DNA from 3 places in the Dactylosporangium sp. NPDC051485 genome. Region 2 is predicted to be linked to each of the others. Evidence: riboswitches for the same ligand, from Rfam matches in the RefSeq annotation. Region 2 holds a riboswitch; each other region holds the start of a gene.
The links. A riboswitch is a leader RNA that binds a small molecule or an ion and turns the genes downstream of it on or off. The one in region 2 is predicted to bind cyclic di-AMP.

Region 1 (7,419 bases), on a different contig from region 2:
CCGCCGGCGCGCCCGCCGGTCCGCCCCCGCAGCACCGCTCGTCCGCGACCGCGTGGTGGATCGCCATCGGCGTGATCATCGTGGCGCTGGCCGTCGCGGCCGGCGTGCTGGTCGGGCTGAGCCTGGCCGCCCGCGGCGGGTCGGCCGACTCACCCGCCGGGGCCGCCGGGGCCAGCTGCGGCGGCCGGGAGGTACTGCGGGTCACCGTCGCGCCCGGGCACGCCGCGGCCGGCATCGGAGCCAACCAGGCCGGCGGCTGCAGGCTCGTCGCGGTCACCGTCGAGCAGGCCTAGGGATCCCGGCCACCGCGGCGGCCGGGTTTGTGGCCACCTGGACCCAGTACAAACGCCTGGCGTGAAGCACCGCCCGGCTCCGCGGGCTCGAGGACGCGACCAGGCCGGCGTGTCCTGCGCGAGATGTCCCAGCTCACCGGCGGTCCGGCGGTCGCCTCGAACGACCCCGGCGGCCTCGCCAGCGCCATGGCCAAGATCTTCCTGGCGGCACCCGCCCAGCACTGAGCCGTCCAGGAAATCGGATCGCGTCAGGTGCATCAGCCGCAAATCGGGTAGATACGCGGAGCCCTCAACCGGGGCCATGCCATATGTACGCGATTGGGGGGATGGTCTATGAGCGGGCCCATCGTGGGCAAGCGCCGGCTCCGGGCCGAGCTGCGGCGGCTGCGGCGGGAGCGGGAGCTGACCCAGGACCTGGTGGCCGCCGAGATGGAGTGGTCGCTGTCCAAACTCATCCGCATCGAGAACGGCACCGTCGCCATCTCGGTGAGCGACCTGCGTAGCCTGCTGGCCTACTACCGGGTGCACGACCCGCGCACCGTCGACGAGCTGCTCGAGCTGGCCCGCGCGGCCAAGCGGCGGATGTGGTGGGACGAGTACCGCACCATGCTGGCCGGCCAGCAGATCACCTACGTCGGATTCGAGGCGGAGGCGACCAGCATCGGCGAGTTCGCCCCGATAATGTTCCCGACCCTGCTGCAGACCCGGCGCTACGCCCACGCCACCAGCGACGTGGAGTCTCCGCTGGCCGAGCGGCGGGTCGAGTTCCACGCCCGGCGCCAGGAGGAGCTGTTCGGCCGGGAGGAGCCGCCCCGCGTGGAGCTGTTCCTGGACGAGTCGGTGCTGCGCCGCGGCCCCGTCCCCGGCGACGAGGCACTGCTGGTCGACCAGCTGGAGCATGCGATCGAGTTCGCCCAGCGCCCGTACGCCGATGTGCGGGTGATCGCGCTCAACGCCGGGTACCACCCCGGCTGGGAGGGCGACTTCACGCTGCTGGAGTTCGGCGCCGACGACGGCGTGCTCTACCGCCAGCAACTGCTGTGGGAGGAGCCGGAGCTCATCGCCACGTACCGCAGGAACCTGGAGCGGCTGCGCGAGCGTGCCCTGCCGGCGGAGTCCTCGGCCGACCTCATGCGCCAGATCGCCCACGAATTGAAGTGAGGCCCGGGGCCGGGCGCGCACCCGGCCCCGGAACCCTTCGCACCTTGTCGATGCCTCCGGCGACCAACTGTCACTGTGCGGTACGCGCGACCAACCCCCGGTAATACGGACTTTTCCATGCATTACCGATCGATGAGGACACACGGCTTCCACCCGGCGAATGATCACGTTAAGTTAGGCTCTGGCCTGCTCGGCAGTCCGTCATCCACCCCGGATGACGCCGGGCAAGCGCCGCCGAATCGAGTTCGGCGCGCCGGGCAGAGACATCGACGGCGCGTGATCGAACCGGGGACCCAGAGTGTTCGTGGGGTGAATCCGCAGCGCACTGCGGTAGGGCGTTTTTTCTTCCCGCCCGAACCCGTCAGCTAACCCGGTAGGCGGTAGTCGGTGAAGAAGGGTCATCCTTCCTTGTCCACTGGACACCGTGCCCACCGGTCGATGCTGCGAACCCTCCTGCTCGGGTTCGTGATGCTCGCGGTGCTCGCACCGAGCACGGTCGCGCACGCCGATCCCACGCTCGCCGAGATCGAGGCCCAGCTCGACAAGTCGAATCAGGACCTCGAGGCCACAATCGAGGCCTGGAACGGCATCAACGCCGACCTGGCGACCACCCAGGCCAAGGCGGCCGAGCTGCAGGCGAAGCTCAAGCCGCTGCAGGACGGGGTCGACGAGACCAGCGCCAACGTCGAGCAGTTCGCGATCGCGCAATTCAAGACGGCCGGCAACATGCAGGCCATCTCGGCCATCCTCAACGCCAGCGACACGGGCTCCCTCATGGATCAGATGTCCATGCTGCAACAGATCACGCACACCCAGCAGAAGGACATCGAGAACTACCGCAACGCCAAGAGCAAGTACGACGACGAGAAGAAGCAGCTCGACGAGCTGCTGGCCGCGCAGACCACGCAGAAGTCGGACATCGAGAGCAAGCGCAAGGTGATCGAGGGCGACATCAAGAAGCTGCAGGATCTGCAGAAGAAGGCCGTCGCCGCGGGCTCCAAGAAGGTCAACCCGCCGTCGTACAACCCGGGCACCCTGCCCCCCGCCTCCGGCAGGGCCGGCGCCGCCGTGGCATTCGCCAAGGCGCAGCTGGGCAAGCCGTACGTGTTCGGCTCCGCCGGACCGAACAGCTACGACTGTTCGGGTCTGACCATGGCCGCCTGGAAGGCCGCGGGCGTGAGCCTCACGCACCAGGCGTCGCGCCAGTTCTCGGAGATCACAGCGCACTACAGGACGAGCACGCTTCCGTTCGACACACTGGAACCGGGCGACCTGATCTTCTACAACGGCCTTGGCCACGTCGGGATCTACGTCGGGAACAAGTCGATCATCCACGCGCCGCACACCGGCACGGTCGTGCAGTACGCCTCGGCCACCGTGGACAGCGTGTACGGCTGGGCGCGCCCGCAGTAGCGCTCCCCCACCCGCTTCGCCAAGACGCCATGCCCTTCATGATGGAGGGCATGGCGTCTTGGGATCCGGGGCAGTACAACCGCTTCGCCGAGGAGCGGGCGCGGCCCTTCCACGAACTCGTCGCGCGCATCCCGACCACCGCGGCGGTCGCCGTGGCCGACATCGGCTGCGGGCCGGGCGACATGACCGCCACCCTCGCCGAGCGCTGGCCCGACGCGGCCGTCCTCGGCCTCGACTCCTCGCCGGACATGATCGCGGCGGCGGAGCGGTTCCGGTCGCCGCAGCTGCGCTTCCAGCTCGCCGACGCCTCGGCCTGGCGCCCCCAGCGGGGATCGCTCGACGTGATCGTGGCCAACGCCTCGCTGCAGTGGGTCGACGACCACGCGACGCTGCTGCCGGCCTGGGCGGCGGCGCTCGACGACGGCGGGACGCTCGCCTTCCAGGTGCCGATCGCCGGCCACGACCCGGGCTTCGCCGCGATCGCGGAGCGCCCGCACTGGGCCGGTCGGCTGCGGGGCGCGGCGGCCGTCACCGGGCCGCGCTCGGCCAGCCCGGTCCTCGACGCCGAGGAGTACGTCCGACTGCTCAGCACCGCCGGGCTCACCGTCGACGCGTGGCAGACGACGTACTACCACGTGCTCCCCGGCGACGACCCGGTCTTCGAGTGGTTCAAGGGCACCGGCCTGCGCCCCTACCTCGACGCGCTGGACGACGCCGAGGCCTTCGCCGAGGAGGTCCGCGCGGAGCTGCGGGCCCGCTTCCCGAGGGAGCCGTTCGGCACGATCCTGCCGTTTCCCCGGCTCTTCGTCGTCGCACATCGGGCTTGACCCCGTCAGCTGCTTTACATCACGCAACGATCTTCGCGCCTAACCTGGCGCGATGAGCAGAACAGCGAAGACCATTCTTCTGATCGTCATCGGCGTCGTCGTCGTGTGCTGCGGCGGCGGCATCGCCGGCTTCTTCTTCCTTGTCAACTCGTCCACCAAGGCGCCCAAGGCCGCGGCCGGCGACTTCCTGACCAGCCTGGAGGCGGGCAACACCCAGGCCGCCTACAAGCTGCTGTGCGGCCAGGCGCAGAAGAACTACGGGCCGGAGACCTTCGACGCGTACGTCAAGAAGAACCAGCCGACCGCGCACGACATGAGCTTCGGCGGCTCGTACAGCAACACCAACGGCACCGAGACCGCCTCGATCTCGGCCACCGTCACGTACAAGAGCGGCAAGTCCTCGCACACCTTCGAGATGCGCAAAGAGGGCGGCGCGTGGAAGGTCTGCGGCGACCCGTACTAACCCATCCCATATGCGCGGATTGTTCGAAATGCCGGGTACTGCGCACCGCAATGCGCGGCATTTCGCGCTTCGCCCTATGACGTGTTGCGCTTTGACCGACAGTACGCATGACAAAGGGCCCCGGGTAAGTCCCGGGGCCCTTTTATGCTGTGTCGTTACGCCGCCTGCAGGCCCTCCGCGCGGGCCAGCTCGCGCAGCCGGCCGAGCGCCTGGATCTCCAGCTGGCGAATCCGCTCGCGGGACAGCGAGAACCGGGTCGCCACCTCGGTCAGCGAGTGCTCGCGGCCGTCCTCGAGGCCGTAGCGGGCCCGCATGATGCCGGCCGACCGGTCGTCGAGGTGGTTGAGCAGGCCCTCGATGCGCTGGCGCTCCAGGGCGGCCAGCACCACGTCCTCCGGCGACGGGGCGTCGGAGTCGGCGACGAGGTCACCCAGGTTGGTGTCGCCGTCGTCACCGACGGGAGTGTCGAGCGACACGGTGTCCTGCGACCAGCGCATGAGCTCGTGCACCCGCTCGACCGGCACGCCGAGCGAGGCGGCCAGCTGCTCCGGCTCCGGCTCGTTGCCCAGCTCGCGGGTGAGCTGGCGGGCGACGTTGCGCATGCGGTTGACGTCCTCGACGAGGTGCACCGGCAGCCGGACCGTGCGCTCCTGCTGCGCGATCGCCCGGCTGATCGCCTGGCGGATCCACCACGTCGCGTAGGTCGAGAACTTGTAGCCGCGCACGTAGTCGAACTTCTCCACGGCGCGGACCAGGCCGGTGTTGCCCTCCTGGATCAGGTCGAGCATCGGCATGCCGGACCGCACGTAGCGCCGCGCGATCGAGACCACCAGGCGCAGGTTGGCCCGGATGAACCGGTCCTTCGCCCGCTCGCCCTCCGCCACCAACCGGTGCAGCTCCGCGGCGCTCACCCCGTCGGGGATCTGCTCGCTGTCGAGCAGGTGCTCCGCGTAGAGCCCGGCCTCCACCGCCTTGGACAGCTCGACCTCTGAAGCGGCGTCGAGCAGCGGCGTGCGGGAGATCTCATGCAGGTACACGCCGACCAGGTCGCGCTCCTCGGCACCTGTATCGGGTCGCGTCTCCACTTTCACGTTCTCCACTTCGGGCCCCTCCCCGCTCCATCCTTCGCCTTCCCCGTTTCACCCTGCTAAAACGGGCGCCCCCCGGGTATGCCCCCTACACAACAGTCAAAGCGCGTTCCGCATTCCGCCCCGGGGGGCGTTTCGGTGACGACCCCTGAGAGCTGCACCACTTACCTAGACGCTCGGGAGGCTTCCCCGGTTCGCTTCGGTTGCAACAAGTGATACGTGGTCTACCTGCCCGTCAGACGCCTGAATTCGCTGTGAGTTCCCTGGGAACGCCGGTGCGGGGGGCACCGGACGCTCGTGAGCACGGCTTGTCATCGGCACCTGTCGGCGGTACGACAGCCTTTTGACCGAACGGGTTACCGCTCGCGCCATTCCCGCAACAACTCCGCCTCTTCATCGATGCCCAGTCCGGCTTTCGCATCGATGTGCGTTGCGTCACGAAATGCCGCCAACGTATCCCGGGCCGTCTCGGCGAGCGGGCGGGTGCGCAGGCCGGCGTCGAGCGAGGGAGTCACGTCGCGGCTCATGAATCCGGCGTACTGCGGCAGCGGCAGCCAGAAGGGCAGCGATCGCGGACCGCTCCACGGCGCCACCCCCCGCGCGGTCAGGAACTCCTGATCGACCCAGGTGAGTGAGGAGACCACCCCGGCGCCGCCGGACAGCCCGGCGTGGAACCGCGCCCGGGTCATCGGCGCCCCGATGCCGTCGAAGGGGCCGGCCAGCCCGCCGGTGGCCGCGGTCACGATCCACTCGGCGAGGTCGCGCACGTCGACGAGCTGCACCGCCTCGTCCGGCCCGCCCGGCGCGAGCACCTCGCCGCCGCGGGCCGCCCGGCGCACCCAGTAGTCGAACCGCCCGGTCGGGTCCTCGGGCCCGACGATCATGCCGGCCCGCAGCAGGAACGTGCGGCCGGCGCCGAAGCCCTCGACCGCGAGCCGCTCGCAGGCGGCCTTGGCGCGGCCGTAGGACTCCGGGCCGGCTCCCGGGTCGGCCTCGTAGTCCGGCGGCAGCAGCGGCGCGGTGACCACGCTCTGGTGCGGGGTGGCGACGTCGGCGTAGGCGGACCCGCTGGAGACGAACGTGTAGTGCCCGGCCCGGCCGGCCAGCGCCGCGGCCGCGAGCCGGACGTGGCGGGGGTGGCGGGCGACGTCCACCACGGCGTCGAAGGTGCCCTCGAGCGCCGCGAGGCCGTCGGGGGCGTCGCGGTCGACCCGGACGAAACGGGCGCCCTCCACGGGATCGCCGGACTCGCCGCGGGCGGCGCAGACGACGTCGTGGCCGGCGGCGAGGAACTGGCGGGCGACGGCGCGGCCGAGGAACACGGTCCCGCCGAGAACGAGGATGCTCATCGGCCGATGATTCGCCCCCACGATCGGCCGGCCCAGACCCGTTCGCCCGAGGCGTATCCGCTGTGAACGAACGTCACGCCCGGTGCGACGACGGCCCGGCGGCGTGGGCCGAGCAGACCGGGGCGAAGGCCCAGATCTGCAGGTAGTCGATCTGCAACTTGTCGGCGGGATGCGTCGGGTGGCCACCCTCGCATTTACCCGCAGGACACGAAGCTGACGCCGGCACGTGCTCGCGCCCGATCCATGGCTTCGGAAGGATGACGAAGCACGCATGTATCCATGCGTGCGTCCGTCATGAATGGAGAAATCATGGCTCAGCCCCGCGCCCGCGGGTGGCGTGTCGCGCAGCACCTCGCGGTGCCGGCGCTCGCCGTTGCGGTGGTCGCCCTGCTGCCATTAGCCAAGACCGGTTCCACCACCGGTTCGGACCGGTGGACGCCGCTCACCCCGGCCAAGGTCGCGCTGTCCCAGAAGGTCGGGGCGACGGCGACCGCTCAGCTGCTCGGCTTCAACGACTTCCACGGCAACATCGACCCGCCGACCGGCAGCGGCGGGCTCATCAACGGCGTGCCCGCCGGCGGCTCCGAGTACCTCGGCACCGCGCTCACCAAACTGCGGGACAAGGCCAAGGCCGAGGGCGTGCACAACAGCGACACCGTGGTGGCCGGCGACAACATCGGCGCCTCGCCGCTGGTGAGCGCCGCGTTCCACGACGAGCCGGCGATCGAGGTCCTCAACGCGATGCACGTGGACCTCGCCTCCGTGGGCAACCACGAGTTCGACGAGGGCGTGACCGAGCTGTACCGCATGCAGTTCGGCGGCTGC
Region 2 (7,419 bases):
CGAACCCTGACGCTCGGGCAGACCGGATCGCCCGGCCGCACCCGATCGCTTCGGCGGACCGGATCGCTCGGCCGCACCCGATCGCTCGGGCGGATCGGTTTGCTCTGGCGCCGCCGTGCCGCGGCAGGCGGGACTGGCCTTCCGGCGCGGCAATGCGGCAGCACGCGGGCCGGCCGCCGACCGCAGACCAATCCGGGACTCCGCGCGGCCCAGCCCGAGGCCGTCGGCCAGCCCAGCCCAGCCCGGCCCGTAACCGTGGGCCGGCGCCAGGCTCGACGCGGGCCGAGGCCATCCAGTCCGCGACCGTGGGACCTGGCTCGACGCGGCTCGAGGCCATCCAGTCCGCGACCGTGGGACCGGCGAGGGGCTCCACGCCGGGCCAGCCCCGGCCGGCAGGGCGGCGATCGTGCGGCCGGCGCGGGGCGGGCGCTGGCCTTCAGCCGGTGAGCATGGGGCGGACCCGGGGCTCCGGGCGCGTCACGGTGATGGTGCCGTCGACGAAGATGCCGTGCCAGAGGCAGAAGGTCAGCAGGATCCACAGCTTGCGGGCGTGGTCGGCCTCGGCCTTCTCGTGGGCCGACAGCAGGGTGTGGGCGTAGTTCAGGTCGATCAGCCGGCCGGCGCCCGACGTCGAGAAGACGTGGTGGGCCCACTCGGCGAGTTCGGCGCGCAGCCAGCGGCGGGCCGGGGTGGGGAAGCCCAGTTTCGGCCGGTCGACGATGAAGTCGGGGACGATGCCGGCCACCGCGCGGCGCAGGGCGTACTTCGTGGTGCGGCCGCGGTCCGGGACCTTCAGCCGGGAGGGCAGGCGGGACAGGACCTCGAACACGCGGCGGTCCAGGAACGGCACCCGCAGCTCCAGGGAGTGGGCCATCGACATGCGGTCGGCCTTGGTCAGGATGTCGCCGGTCAGCCACGTGTTGATGTCGATGTGCTGCATGGTGGCCACCGGGTCGAGGGCGGCGGCCTCGGCGTACAGGGCGGCGGTCACGTGCTGGTGGCCGACCACCCGGGCGCCGCGCAGGATCCGGGCCTTCTCCTCGTCGGTGAGGATGCGGGCGTTGCCGAAGTACCGGTCCGGCATCGGGGTCGTGGCCCGCTGCAGGTAGCTCTTGCCACGCATCCCGTCGGGCAGGGCGCGGGCCAGGGCGCGCAGGCCCCGCTGGAGGGGCTCGCCGAGGTTGGCGACCGGGGCGACCGAATGGGGCTCGCGGTAGATGGTGTACCCGCCGGCCAGTTCGTCGGCGCCCTCGCCGGAGAGCACCACGGTGACGTGCTCGGCGGCGGTGCGGGCGAGGAAGTACAGCGGCACGATGGACGGGTCCGCGACCGGGTCGCCGAGGTGCCAGATGATCCGCGGGAGCGCCTCCATCACCTGGTCCGGGCGGACCACGGCGGGATGCAGGTCGACCCCGAGGTGGGCGGCGGAGCGCTCGGCGATCTCCAGCTCCGAGAACGCGGTCGTGGTGTCGAAGCCGGCGGTGAAGGCCTGCAGGCGCGGGTGCAGCTCGGAGGCCAGGGCCACGATCGCGGTCGAGTCGATGCCGCTGGACAGGAAGGCGCCGACCGGGACGTCGGCGCGCATGTGGGCGCGGACGCTGTCGCGCAGGGCCTCGCGAAGGTCGGCCACGGCGGCGGCCTCGTCGGCGGCGGGGTCGGGGCGCAGCCAGTTGCGGGTGTAGCGGCGGATCACCGGGGAGCCGGCGAACCGGCGGATCAGCAGGCCGCCGGCGGGGAGCCGGCGCACGTCGCGGTGCATCGTGTACGGCTCCGGGACGTACTGCATCGTGAGGTACAGCGACAGCGCCGTCGGATCGAGCTCCCGTGAGGTCTGCAGGAGCAGCGGCGCCTTCTCGCTGGCCAGCCACAGGCCGCCGTCGAGGGTCTCGACGTAGTACAGCGGCTTGATCCCGAACGGGTCCCGGGCGGCGTAGAGGGTCTCGGTGGCGGAGTCCCAGATGGCGAACGCGAACATGCCGCGCAGCCGCTGCAGGGCGTCCTCGCCCCAGTGGTGGAACGCGGCGGCGAGCACCTCCGAGTCGCCGTCGGTGGCGAAGACGGCGCCGTGCTCGCGGATGAGCTCCTCGCGCAGAGCCTCGAAGTTGTAGATCTCGCCGTTGAAGACCAACGTCCAGCGGCCCGTCTGGGGGCCGGACGGCGGGTAGCTCAGCGGCTGCCGGCTGCCCTGGCGGTCGATGATCGCCAGGCGCCGGAAGCCCGCCGCCACGCCGGGGGCGATCCGTTCCAGGGCCATGTCGTCGGGCCCACGGTGGTCGATCAGCCCGAGCTGGCGCTCCATCGCGCCGAGCAGTTCCGCGGTGATGATGTCGTTGCCGGTGTACATCACGAAGCCGCACATGGTGTCGTCTCGCCCCCTTCGCTCCGGACGGCCACGGTGCGCCGCGCATCCAGCCGATCAGACTGCGGGCGACCGGGCGGGCGGATATGTCCCCACCCATCCGATCCCTCGCCCCGGCCAATGGCCCGGGTGATCCACGACGGGGCGGTGGTTACCGCCGGGCCCGCCGGGTAGCGGCGCGCCACCGAAAAAGCCCCACCCCGGGAGAACAGTTATGCGCCTGCGCCGCCGCCCCCGCCCCCGTCCCCAGCCCCGGAAGCGGCGCGTGGCCACCCGGCTGTTGCGGCTGCTGCTGTGCGCGGTGCTGGCCGGCCTGGTGGTGGCGGCCGGCCTGCTACCGGTCGCGATCGTCACCGGCGGGCTGGCCAGGGCGGGCAGCGACACGTGGGAGAACCTCCCGGTCAACCTGGCCACGCCGCCGCCGGCCCAGACGTCCTACGTCTACGCCAGCGACGGCAAGACGCTGCTCACCACGTTCTACGACGAGAACCGCCGCGACATCCCGCTCGATCAGGTCGCCCCGGTCATGCGGCAGGCCGTGGTGGCGGCCGAGGACACCCGCTTCTACCAGCACCACGGCGTGGACCTGAAGGGCGTGGCGCGCGCGTTCGTGTCCAACAGCCGCGGCGGCGCGCAGCAGGGCGCCTCGACGCTGACCATGCAGTACGTGCGCAACGTGCTCAAGAACGACCCCGGCCTGACGCCCCAGCAGCACCTGGACGCGCTCTCCGACACCCCGGCCCGCAAGCTGCGCGAGATGAAGCTGTCCCTGGCGCTCGAGCAGCGCCTCGGCAAGAACGAGATCCTGCAGCGGTACCTCAACATCGCCTACTTCGGCGCGGGTGCCTACGGCATCTACGCCGCCGCCCAGACCTACTTCGGCAAGAATCCGGCCGACCTCACGCTGGCCGAGGCGGCCATGCTGGCCGGCGTGCTGCAGTCTCCGGACGTGGACAACCCGCTGCGCGGCGAGCGGGAACATGCGCTGCAGCGGCGGGCCTACACCCTCGACTCGATGGCGAAGATGCACGCGGTCACGCCGGCGGCGGCGAACGCGGCCAAGACCGCCGAGGTGCGCCTGACGGAGCTGCGGCCGCCCAACGACTGCACGGCGGTCGACGCCGCGCACAACGACTGGGGCTTCTTCTGCGACTACTTCCGGCAGTGGTGGAACAGCCAGGCCGAGTTCGGGACCACCGCGACCGAGCGCGACGAGGCGCTGCGCACCGGCGGCTACACCATCGTCACCTCGATCGATCCCGGCATCCAGGCCGCGGCGCTGGGCCAGTCGCTCGGCGTCTACGGCTACGGCAACGCCCGCTCGCTGCCCCTGGCCGTCGTCCAGCCGGGCAGCGGCCGGGTGCTGGCGATGGCGGTCAATCGGCACTACAGCCTGGAGGCCAACCCGCCGGAGCACCCGAACTACCCCAACACCGTCAACCAGCTCGTCGCGGGCGGTTCGGGCGTCGCGGGGTACCAGGCCGGATCGACCTTCAAGATGTTCACGATGCTCGCCGCGCTGGACTCCGGGCGGCCCCTGAACACGCACTTCAACGCGCCGGCCCGGCTGGTCACCATCTGGCCGGGCGACGGGTCGTCCGGCTGCGGCGGGCGGTGGTGCCCGGCCAACGACACCCCGAGCTGGATGGACGGCGACCGCACGATGTGGAACGGCTTCGGGCGCTCGGTGAACACGTACTTCGTGTGGCTGGAAGAGCAGGTCGGCGCCAGCCGGGCGATCGAGATGGCGCAGCGGCTGGGCATCGTCTTCCGCGACGACCATGACGCGGCGCTGGCGGCCAAGGCCGACACATGGGGCTCGTTCACGCTGGGCGTCGCCTCGACCAGCCCGCTGGACCTGGCCAACGCCTACGCGGCGGTGGCGGCCGGCGGCGTGTACTGCCAGCCGCTGCCGGTGCTGTCCATCAAGGACGCCGACGGCAAGACGCTGGACGCCGGCACCCCGAAGTGCCGGCAGGTGGTCGACCCGGACGTGGCCGCGGCCGCGACCGACGCCGCCCGCTGCCCGGTCAGCAAGGGCTCGGCCTACGGCAAGTGCGACGGCGGCACCGCCGAGGCCGTCTCCGGGATCCTCGGGCGGCCGGTGGCGGGCAAGACGGGCAGCGCGGAGTACAACGCCACGGAGACCTTCGTGGGCTTCACCCCGCAGATCGCCGCGGCCGGCATCGCGGTCAACCCGGACAACCCCAACGACTACGTGGGCGGCGGCGTCTCCAGCTCGGTCAACGGGGCCGTGGCGCACACCATGGCGTTCGCGCTGCGCGGCGTGCCGGTCCAGAACTTCGCCGTCCCGAGCCGGGCCCGGGCGATGGGAGCCTGAACCGGCGGACGCCGCGCGGCGGTCGAAGCGATCAGGCCGAGTAGCCGCGCTGGGCGATCCAGTTGGCCATGTTGGCGATGGACAGGGTGTAGGAGCCGGACCCCTGGGCGTCGGCCGGATCCGCGATCTTCACGGTCTGGCCGCCGTCGCGGTAGCCGACGATGGTGAGGTAGTGCCCGCCCTCGTAGGAGTGGCCGCGCCCGGCGTCGTCGGTGGTCGTGCCGGCGATGTTGGCCACGACGGCGTACCCGTGCGAGACCGCGTTGACGACCGCCGCCTTCAGCTCGGCGATGTCGGCCTCGGAGGCCGCCTGCCCGGTGATGAAGTGGGCCTTGTAGAGGTCGGTCTTCAGGTACGCGTTGAGCGCACGCGTGGTGTCGTTCGACGAGTTGGTGCCGCCCTCGGTGGTGCCCAGGCTCTGGGCGACCTCCGACTGGCTCGGGAAGAGGCCCTTGACCGTGAGCGCGATGCGGGTCGCGGCCGGACCGCAGAAGTAGTAGTTCTCCTGGAGGGCGAACTGGTACGTCAAGTCTTTCTGGACCGGGACGGTCGGGGTGGGGGAAGCGCTGGGGGCCGGGGCGGCGCTGTGGGCCTGGGCGGGCGCGGCCTTGGTGGTCGCCGGGGCCGCGCCGTGCTGCTGCGGCGGGGCCGCCGGCGTGTCGTGCGCGCCCGTGGATCCGGCGGGGACCTCGCCGACCAGCGCCTGGGCGTCGGCGGCCCGGACCGTCGTGGCGCCCGGCGGGGTGGACGTGGCGGAGGAGCGCTGCAGGCCGGCGACGCCGAGGCCCGCCGCGACGGCGAGGACAGCGGCCGCGGCGGCCACGAGGGGGATCCGGCGGCGGCCGGGCCCGGACGGGTCGCCCTGCCGGGGGTTGTGCCGGGGTTTGTAGAGGTAGCTCAGGGGTACCACTCCTTCCGGTACCGCTTACCGGGTTAGCTGACGGGTTCGGACGCCGAAGGTCGCCCTACCGCGGCAAACGCGGACTCACCCCAGAACGTGGGTCCCCGGCTCGTGCCTGCGCACGACTCAGCGGATCCGCCACGCCGTCACCCACTGTGAGTGAAAGACGTCGGCGAGGTGGACCCGGCGAGGCTATTCGAGCCGGTCAACAGGGCTTTGCACCCCCCGTCGAAACGGCTACGGGGCGTGATGCCCAGGCGAAAAGCGCCCCGGCGCACACGGCTCGGGCGCCGTTTATCATGCCCAGAATCACCCCCTCACCCCGGGGGTCCTAGTCTCGCCGGATGCTCGCCGGTGCCGACGAAAATCCGCAGCCCAGCGACGAGACCGAACCGGGTCCTCGCCATCTGCGAACTCGCTCTGGCCGCCAATCGGTGGCCCGCCTCCGTGTCCTCCTGCCGGACCCCGCCCGCTTCGACGCGGTGCGCGACCGGCTCCGCCCCCTGCTGCCGGACCCCGCCCGCCTCGACGCGGTGCGCGACCGGCTCCGCCCGCTGCTGAGCCTCGGCCCCCGCCGGGGCGCGGCGGCGGCGACCGTGTTCGCCGTGGCCGCATTCGGGCTCACGGCCGTGCTGACCGCCCCGGGTGACGACCCGGACGTCACCTCGGCCGAACGCCCGGCCGCCGCGACTGCCGGTCCCGACTCCTCGCGGGAGGAAGGAGAGGTGGCTTCCCGCAACCATGAACGGGCGCCGGCCAACCCGCCCGCCCCGTCCAAGAAGTCCAAGTCCAACCCGCCGAAAACCTCCGACCCCTCGAACCCGTCCAACCCCTCCAACCCGTCCGACACGTCCCCGCCGTCCGCCGCGCCCACCAAGGTGGCGCCCGTGGGCGGGCTCAGCCAGATGGAGATGGACAACGCGCTGGCCATCGTCGCGGTGGCCAAGCGGGAGAGGCTGCCCAAGCGCGCGGTCGTGGTGGCGCTGGCCACCGCGCTGCAGGAGAGCCACCTGCGCAACCTGGCCAACGGCAACCTCCCCGCGTCGCTGGAGCACCCGAACGAGGGCGTGGGCTACGACTACGACTCGGTCGGGCTGTTCCAGCAGCGGCCCAGCTGGGGCAGCATCGAGCAGCTCATGAACCCGGAGGAGTCGGCCCGCCGCTTCTACGCGGCGCTGCTGCGCATCCCCGGCTGGGGCGACTACGCGGTCACCGTGGCCGCGCAGAAGGTCCAGGGCTCCGCCTTCCCCGACGCGTACGCCAAGTGGGAGGGCCTCGCCAACACGATCGCCGACGCCACGATGTAAGGCCGCCGCCGATCCTTCCCGTTGTCATTCGTTTGCCGGCCCGGCCTCGCCCGGGCCGGCACGACGATGAGCCGCATGTACAGACACAGCGTGTTCCGGTCCGCGACCGCGCTGCTCGTGCTCGCGATCGCGGCGCAACCGGCGCTGTCGGCCTGCGATGGTTCCACGCGGAAACCCTCGGTGGCCAAGCACAGCGCTCCCCCGACACCGGTCGGGCTCTCCATCACCCCGACCGCAGGCGACGCCGGGTCGCCGATCAGCGCCGAAATCGGGCTGAAGGTCAACGACGGCAAGATCACCAACGTGGCACTCACCGACGCGGCCGGTCAGGCCGTGGCCGGCGAGCCACGGGCCGACGGCAGTTCCTGGGTGCCGGCCGCCGCCCTGCACTACGGCGCCTCCTACACCGTCAAGGTGACCGCCGTCGGGGCTGACGGCAAGCCGGTGACGAAGACGTCGACCTTCACCACGGCGGCCAAGCCGACCGGCCCGGCGATCAATTCCGACCTGA
Region 3 (7,042 bases), on a different contig from region 2:
CCCACGGCGACATGACGAGTGGTTCGACGAGCCGGGCACCCTCCTCCGCGACCGGCTGCTCGCCCCGGCCCGCTGAGCCCGCAGCCGGTCGTGACCAGGCGCACAGGGTAACCGCTCCGGAACTCACGGGCCGCCCGGCGGGGGCCGCACCGCGTACGATCCTGGCCGTGACAGCTCCGTTGGCGGGGTCGGGGCATGCGATCGGTATCGACCTCGGGACTTCGAATACCGTGGCGATCCTCCGCTGGCCGGACGGCCGGACCCGGCCGCTGCTCGTGGACGGACGGCCCGTGCTGCCATCCGGGGTCTACGTGGACAGCACCGGCACCATCCACGCCGGCCGGGACGCCGAGCGGATGGCGCAGGTCGATCCGGGCGGATACGAGCCCAACCCCAAACAACGCATCGACGACGGTGCGGTGCTGCTGGCCGGGCGGGAGGTGCCGGTCGTGGACCTGCTCGCCGCGGTCCTGCGCGCGGTAGCCGGGGCGGCTGGCGAGGCGGTCGGGTTCCTGCCGCCGGCGGTGCTCACCTACCCGGCCGCGTGGGGCAGCCTGCGCCGGCAGACGCTGCAGGACGCGGCCACCCGGGCCGGCTGGCCGCAGGTCAGGCTGATGCCGGAGCCGGTCGCGGCGGCGCGGTACTTCACCGACGTCATGCGTCGGCCGGTTCCGTCGGGCGGGACCATCGCGGTGTTCGACTTCGGCGGCGGCACGCTCGACGTGGCGATGGTGCGCCGGGAGGCGACCGGGTTCACCGTCCTGGGCTGGGGCGGTGTGGAGGACCTGGGCGGACTGGACATCGACGCGGCGCTCGTCGCGTACCTCGGGCAGCAGCTCGAGCGCACCGAACCGGCGGTCTGGCTGCCGATCTCGCAGCCGACCACCGAACTCGACCGGCGGCACAGGCGGCAGTTCTGGGACGAGGTCCGGTCCGCCAAGGAGATGCTGTCCCGCGCGACCACGGCGTCGGTTGCGGTGCCCGGGGTGAGCGGCTCGTTGCACGTGACCCGCGACGAGCTCGAGACGCTGGCCCGGCCGCTGGTACGCCGCGGCGTGGCCGAACTGATCGCCACCGTCGAGCGCAGCCGGTTGACCCCGGCCGACCTGTCGGTGGTGTTCCTGGTCGGCGGAGCAAGCCGGATCCCGCTGGTCGCGCACACCCTGCACACCGAACTCGGGGTGGCGCCGACGATGCTGGAGCAGCCGGAGCTGCCGGTCGCGGAGGGTGCGCTCGCCGATCTGATCGCCCAGACCGCGCCGCAGCAACCGCGACCGCTCCGGCAGCCGCCCGCTCCGGCGCCGACCACGGGCATGTTCGATACCCGTACCGGCATCTCAACGTCGGGCGTGCCGCATCAGGTACCGCTGCAACGCCCACCGATGCCGGTCATGCCGGTGTCCGCCTATCCCGCGCCGGCGCCGGTCTCCGCTACGCCGGTGTCGCCGGTGTCGCCGCGGCCCGTGCCGGTCATGCCGCCGCCCGCGTTTCCTTATCAGCGCCCAATGCCAGTGCCGCCGCCACCACCGCGCCGGCGCAACGGCGGCAAGACGGCGCTGCGCGTCCTGCTGATCCTCACTCTCGTATTCGGATGCATGGGCGGCGCCGTCTACGGGCTCTGGCAGGTGATCAAGCCGAAGCCCACCTTCCAGACGCTGTCCCAGACGGCCTCGATCCAGGTCGAGGGCATGACCGAGACGGACTTCGCCACCGCGTTCCTCACCGAGAAGAAGGCCCACACGGTCACCCAGATCGGCCGCGCGGTCGACGTGGCGACCCTGGACTTGAGCACCTCGACCACCAAGCGCAAGAAGGTCGGCGACGCGGCCAAGTGGAGCCAGGCGCTGATGATCGGCGACTACATCGTGGCACTGGCCGAACCCGAGAACGGCAAGCGCCAACTCGTCGGCGTCAACAACATCGACGGCACCGAGTGGACGTCCGCCGTGGGCGCCGACGGCATCCTGATGGCCGGCGACGCCCACCCGTCGACCGGCAGTGCCCTACCCCTGCTGTGGCTGGACCGCAAGACCAATCAGATGTCGCGAATCTCCTCGGTCACCGGCAAGGTCGCCTCCGGCCTTGGCACCACAACGATCGGCCTCCCCACTGGCTGGCGGCTGCTCGGCCCCACCAACACCACCACGAACGTTGTCCTGGTGGCCGCCGGCGGCGCCGTCTGGGACATCGGCGCCAAGGAACCCAAGAAGGTCGCCGACATCCCCGACACCGCCCCGGTCGGCCGGGTCGGCTTCGACGGCCTCGTGTACGCCAACCAGCAGACCGAGTATCAGGTCAGCACCGTCACCGCCTCGAACAGCAACCCGCAGCCCGGCTTCCACGGCCCGGCCAACCGCTCCCCGGTCTGGATCGGCGGCTGCTCCAAGGGCAGCGACCTGTGCGTCATCGACCAGGTCGGCACCGACGAGTCCACCCGCGAGTTCGCCCGCTACCGCTCCGGCTCCACCGCCGAGCAGGTCTGGCGCGTCCCCGCCCCCGACGTAGACCTCCGCCGCCCCCTACAGTCCCTGGGCGGCGACTACAACGACCGCTACCTGATCGTCAACACCACCAAGGGCGGCACCGTCTACGACACCCGCGGCACCACCGTGGCCAGCCACGAGGGCGCCCTGGTCGGCATCGACACGAACCGCGCCTTCGTCTTCACCGGCACCCTGGGCACGAAACCCGCGCCGGTCACCCTCCACGGCCTGGACCTCGACAACAAACTCCGGACCAGCCTCGGCACCCCGACGATCCGTTCGGCCGGCTGCGGGTGGACCTCGACCAGCCTCATCTGCCCCGGCGCCAAGGACTACACCATCTGGAAGTACGCCAAGTAGCCCGGACCACCCACGGCTACCAGCTCGCGGTCCATCGGTACCAACCGCCGCCGAGCGATCGGAACCTGGGCCCTCGAACGACCCCGTGTTCGACTCCGCAGTCGGCCCGACCGGCAGGTACGCGAAGCGGCGTTCTCGAAGAGGTTTGCCGTGCCCTTCGTAGAAGACCGTGCCGCCAGGAACCCAGCCACGGCCAGCGACGCGATTCCGCTGGCCGCACGCCTCACCGATCTGCGTGGACCCGTCAGAGCGACCCACCAGTCCGCACCCACGGCACGCCGTCGCCCCACGCCGAGGCCCTGGACCCGGCCACGGGTGACCGTCACGAAGGATTGCGACGGCACCCAGACGCGCCAGGCGTCAGCCGGCAGGAAAGTGAAGGTGCTTGGTGCGTAGCAACCACGACCGCGAGCACCACAGATCGTGGGGTCTGGGGCTCGGGCCCCAGGAGAAAAGGCGAGGACCCCCGGTCCACGCTTTCCGTGGACAGAGGGCCCCTAGGTCCGAGCGGGTGAAGGGAATCGAACCCTCACTGTCAGCTTGGGAAGCTGATGTTCTGCCATTGAACTACACCCGCGAGCGACGCCTACTGTACCGAATCCACGGGCTTCGTGCACGGACCATTCTGGCGAGGTTTCGGGGGGAGTCGGGTTTTGGGCTTCCAGACGGTGTGGGTTGCGGTGGTCGGGGTGTCGTGGTGGACCAGGAGGGCGACGTCCACCGACAGCTCGTACAGCCGCCAGTCCACCCTCGGCGCGGCGCGCATCGTGGTGGCCAGGGTGCTCATCAGCTCCAGGTCGGAGACCGGGGTGGCGTGGCCCGAGAGGTAGGCCTCGTCGTCGGAGTCCTCGGGCGGGAAGCTGTGCAGGCAGTAGCGGCCGTCGCGGTCCAGGTCGTGGCGTTTCGGGGACGGCAGGACGAAGCAGAACAGGCCGGCGGGGGTGATGACCGGGGACACGGGGTGGATGCGCGGGCCGCCGTCCGGGCGGACCGTGGCCAGGTAGGCCAGGCCCGGACCGTACTGGCAGACGAGCTTGTGGATGGCCGCGGCCAGGTCCGGCTCGGCGGCCGCGAAGTCAGCCCAGGTTGCCATACAGTCGACGCTACTCGAACATGTGTACGAGGATTGCCAGATTTCCCGAAAGAGGCAAACTGAAGCGGTGAGCGGAGCGGAGGAGCTGATCGCCCTGCTGCGGCAGTTCAACGTCGAGGCCGATCGGTTCGTGGACGTGTTCGTGCGGGCGCACGGGCTGCATCGCACCGACATGAACGCCGTGGCGCATGTCTGGCGGGCGGCGGAGGAGCGTGAGCCGCTCACGGCCGGGGAGCTGGCTCGGCGGCTGTCCCTCTCGCCGGCGGCCACCACGGCGCTCCTGGCGCGACTCGAGCGGGCCGGGCACATCGAGCGCCGGCCCGACCCCGCCGACCGGAGACGGATCGTGCTGCACATGCGACCGTCGGCGCGGGAGCTGGCGCACGCGTTCTTCGCGCCGCTGGGGGTGCACCTGCGGGCGGCTTTTTCGCAGTACACCAGGGAAGAACTGGACATCGCGGCAAATGTGCTGCAAAAAGCTCTCCAAGCCACCACACAAGCTGCCGACGAGGCGGCACCGTTAACCTCAGAGGGTGCTGCTATCCGACCGTGACCTGTACAAGGAGCTCGAGGGCGGCCAGCTGCGCCTCGAGCCGTTCGATCAAGCGCTGGTGCAACCGTCCAGCATCGACGTGCGGCTCGATCGGTGGTTCCGGGTCTTCAACAACCACCTGTACACCCACATCGACCCCGCCATCCAGCAGGACGAGCTCACCTCGATGGTCGAGGTCGGCGACGGCGAGCCGTTCGTGCTGCATCCCGGCGAGTTTGTGCTCGCCTCCACGCTCGAGGTGATCACGCTCGGCGACCAGCTCGCCGGGCGGCTGGAGGGCAAGTCCAGCCTGGGGCGGCTCGGGCTGCTGACGCACTCCACGGCCGGCTTCATCGACCCGGGCTTCTCCGGGCACGTGACGCTGGAGCTGTCCAACGTGGCGAACCTGCCGATCCGCCTGTGGCCGGGGATGAAGATCGGCCAGCTGTGCATCTTCCGGCTGTCCTCGCCGTCGGAACACCCGTACGGCTCGGCGGTCTACGGCTCGCGGTACCAGGGGCAGCGCGGGCCGACGCCGAGCCGCTCGTGGCAGAACTGGAAGACCTGGCCTACGCAATAGCGCTGACGCAGTGAAGAGGGCGGGTCCCGAAGGACCCGCCCTGTCGCTAGGCGACTCTGCCGTACCCCGAAATCGGCTCTGCATCGATCTTTTTCATCTGCACCGGTTGGCTGGGATTCGGTGCGTGGACCATCCAGCCGCCGCCGACGTAGAGCCCGACGTGGTGGTTGTCCTTGTAGAAGAAGACGAGGTCGCCGGCCTTCAGGTTGGCCCGGGAGACGCGGGTGGTGTCGTCGTACTGCCACTGTGTGTAGTGCCGCAGCGTGTACCCGGCCTGCTTCCAGGCGTACAGCGTCAGCCCCGAGCAGTCGAACGTGTTCGGGCCCTCGGTGGCCCACACGTACCTCTTGCCGATCTCCGAGCACGCCACCTGGGCCGCCTTGGCGCCCGGGCCACCGGTGTACTCGAACGGGCAGGCTACCGGCCGCAGGTTCCCCGTGCCGCCCGACGACCCGTAGGCCTTGGTCCGCATGTCGTTGAGGTTCTTGATCTCGGCGTTGATCTGGGTTTCCTGCTGCGCCATCGCGGCCTCTTGCTCGGCCTGCTTGGCGACCAGCTCGTCGATCGGGCCCTTCTGGGCGTCGTACTGCCGCTTCGCGACGAGCACGTCCTTGATCCTGTCCTGCTCGTCCTTGGCCAGCATGTTGAGCATCGTCATCTGGTCGATGAACGTGTCCGGTGAACCGGTGGTGAGCATCGCGTCGAGCTTGGAGAAGCGCCCGTTCTTGTACTGCATGACCGCAAACGCGCTGACCTTGTCGAAGGCCGCGTCGACAAGGGCCCGCAGCGGCGCGATCTGCGCCTCGAGCTGCTTCTGCTTGGTCTGGTTGGCGGCGAGCTCGATCTTGAGCTGATTGTGCTGCTCGATGATCGGCTCGATCTGGTTCCACTTGTCGTCGATCTGCTTTTCGATCTCGCCCGGCGTCGGGTCCGCGTGGGCGCCCCCTGTGATGCCGATCGCGAGAGACAGACCGCCGAGGGTGGCAACGAGGAGCCGCACCAGACGACTGGGCCGCCTCGTCCACCTCAGATGGGTCTCCACCGAGGAGCTACTCCTTCTTCCCTGACCGCCTACCGGGTTAGCTGACGGGTTCGGGCGGGAAGGTCGCCCTACCGCGCGCTCAGGTGCACGACGCGGATTCACCCCGGTTGGGACGCGTGGGTCCCCGGCTCGATTCGACTCGGCGGTGTCAGGCCGGCGCGCCGTTGGTTGGCGCGGACGTCCGGCCCCGACGGGAATTCACGTTAAGGGGGCCGGGTTCCCAGGTTCAAGGGAGTGTGCGATTCCTGTCCGATTTGTTCCGAAAATCACGCGAATCGAGTGACGTAGACGTCGTCGATTACGCCGACGAACTGATCATTGTTCGCACTGGTCCCCTTGCCGCCAATACACAGTGGATCGTCATTCACAATGGACAGTGACGAAGGAATTGCGGTGCGTCCCACCTCGACGCCGTCCAGAGCCACCGTGAGCAGCGCGTTACCGCGCGTGCACGCCAGCCGGTGCCACCGCCCGTCAGCGACGGACCGCGATGCGAGCGCTACAAAAATGGTAGCCGAGGCAGTGCCGACAATCACGCAACTGGGCCGCCCGGCCTCGCCGTCGACCTGCAACTTGAACTGACTGCCACCGACCGAGAACCCTTTCTGCACGACATTGGCGCCCTTGGAAGTCTCATCGGGCCCGATGAGCACGCTGGCCCCATAGGTGAAGGCGCCGCGGCCCGGATTGAGAAACCCGACGGGCCCGCTCTGCAGGATGGCGCGCGGACAACTGGGAGCCCCGTAATGTGCACATTTCTGGGGAAATCGGACGGCGAGTCCGCCGTCGTGCGGCACCATGGCGAGCTCCCCGCCCTCGGCCTGCCGGGAATGCAGCGACCCGAGCCCGCTGTCGAACGTGTAGCGCACGGCGACCGGGGCGCGACTCGGCGACGGCGACGGCGACAGGCTCCTTGCGGGCGCCGATCCGTGGCCGGGCGACGGCGGCCGCC

Region 1: another riboswitch for cyclic di-AMP. It lies ahead of AB0M46_RS43155 (NlpC/P60 family protein); the one in region 2 lies ahead of AB0M46_RS24490 (C39 family peptidase).
Region 3: another riboswitch for cyclic di-AMP. It lies ahead of AB0M46_RS13185 (NlpC/P60 family protein); the one in region 2 lies ahead of AB0M46_RS24490 (C39 family peptidase).

The regions. Positions count from the first base shown of each region.
Region 1 covers NZ_JBFAZW010000120.1:22,738-30,156, reverse strand. The annotation lists gene AB0M46_RS43165 (hypothetical protein) at 1-293, shown strand, start outside; gene AB0M46_RS43160 (DUF5753 domain-containing protein) at 627-1,454, shown strand; cyclic di-AMP (ydaO/yuaA leader) riboswitch at 1,677-1,849, shown strand; gene AB0M46_RS43155 (NlpC/P60 family protein) at 1,893-2,867, shown strand; gene AB0M46_RS43150 (methyltransferase domain-containing protein) at 2,918-3,694, shown strand; gene AB0M46_RS43145 (hypothetical protein) at 3,747-4,157, shown strand; gene AB0M46_RS43140 (sigma-70 family RNA polymerase sigma factor) at 4,313-5,257, opposite strand; gene AB0M46_RS43135 (NAD-dependent epimerase/dehydratase family protein) at 5,602-6,594, opposite strand; gene AB0M46_RS43130 (bifunctional metallophosphatase/5'-nucleotidase) at 6,904-7,419, shown strand, end outside.
Region 2 covers NZ_JBFAZW010000044.1:9,077-16,495, forward strand. The annotation lists gene asnB (asparagine synthase (glutamine-hydrolyzing)) at 437-2,344, opposite strand; gene AB0M46_RS24485 (transglycosylase domain-containing protein) at 2,625-4,700, shown strand; gene AB0M46_RS24490 (C39 family peptidase) at 4,732-5,610, opposite strand; cyclic di-AMP (ydaO/yuaA leader) riboswitch at 5,608-5,743, opposite strand; gene AB0M46_RS24495 (hypothetical protein) at 6,036-6,908, shown strand; gene AB0M46_RS24500 (Ig-like domain-containing protein) at 6,984-7,419, shown strand, end outside.
Region 3 covers NZ_JBFAZW010000018.1:89,217-96,258, reverse strand. The annotation lists gene AB0M46_RS13215 (hypothetical protein) at 1-15, shown strand, start outside; gene AB0M46_RS13210 (Hsp70 family protein) at 168-2,843, shown strand; tRNA gene AB0M46_RS13205 (tRNA-Gly) at 3,350-3,420, opposite strand; gene AB0M46_RS13200 (pyridoxamine 5'-phosphate oxidase) at 3,430-3,936, opposite strand; gene AB0M46_RS13195 (MarR family transcriptional regulator) at 4,004-4,489, shown strand; gene dcd (dCTP deaminase) at 4,470-5,048, shown strand; gene AB0M46_RS13185 (NlpC/P60 family protein) at 5,095-6,048, opposite strand; cyclic di-AMP (ydaO/yuaA leader) riboswitch at 6,102-6,245, opposite strand; gene AB0M46_RS13180 (LamG domain-containing protein) at 6,357-7,042, opposite strand, start outside.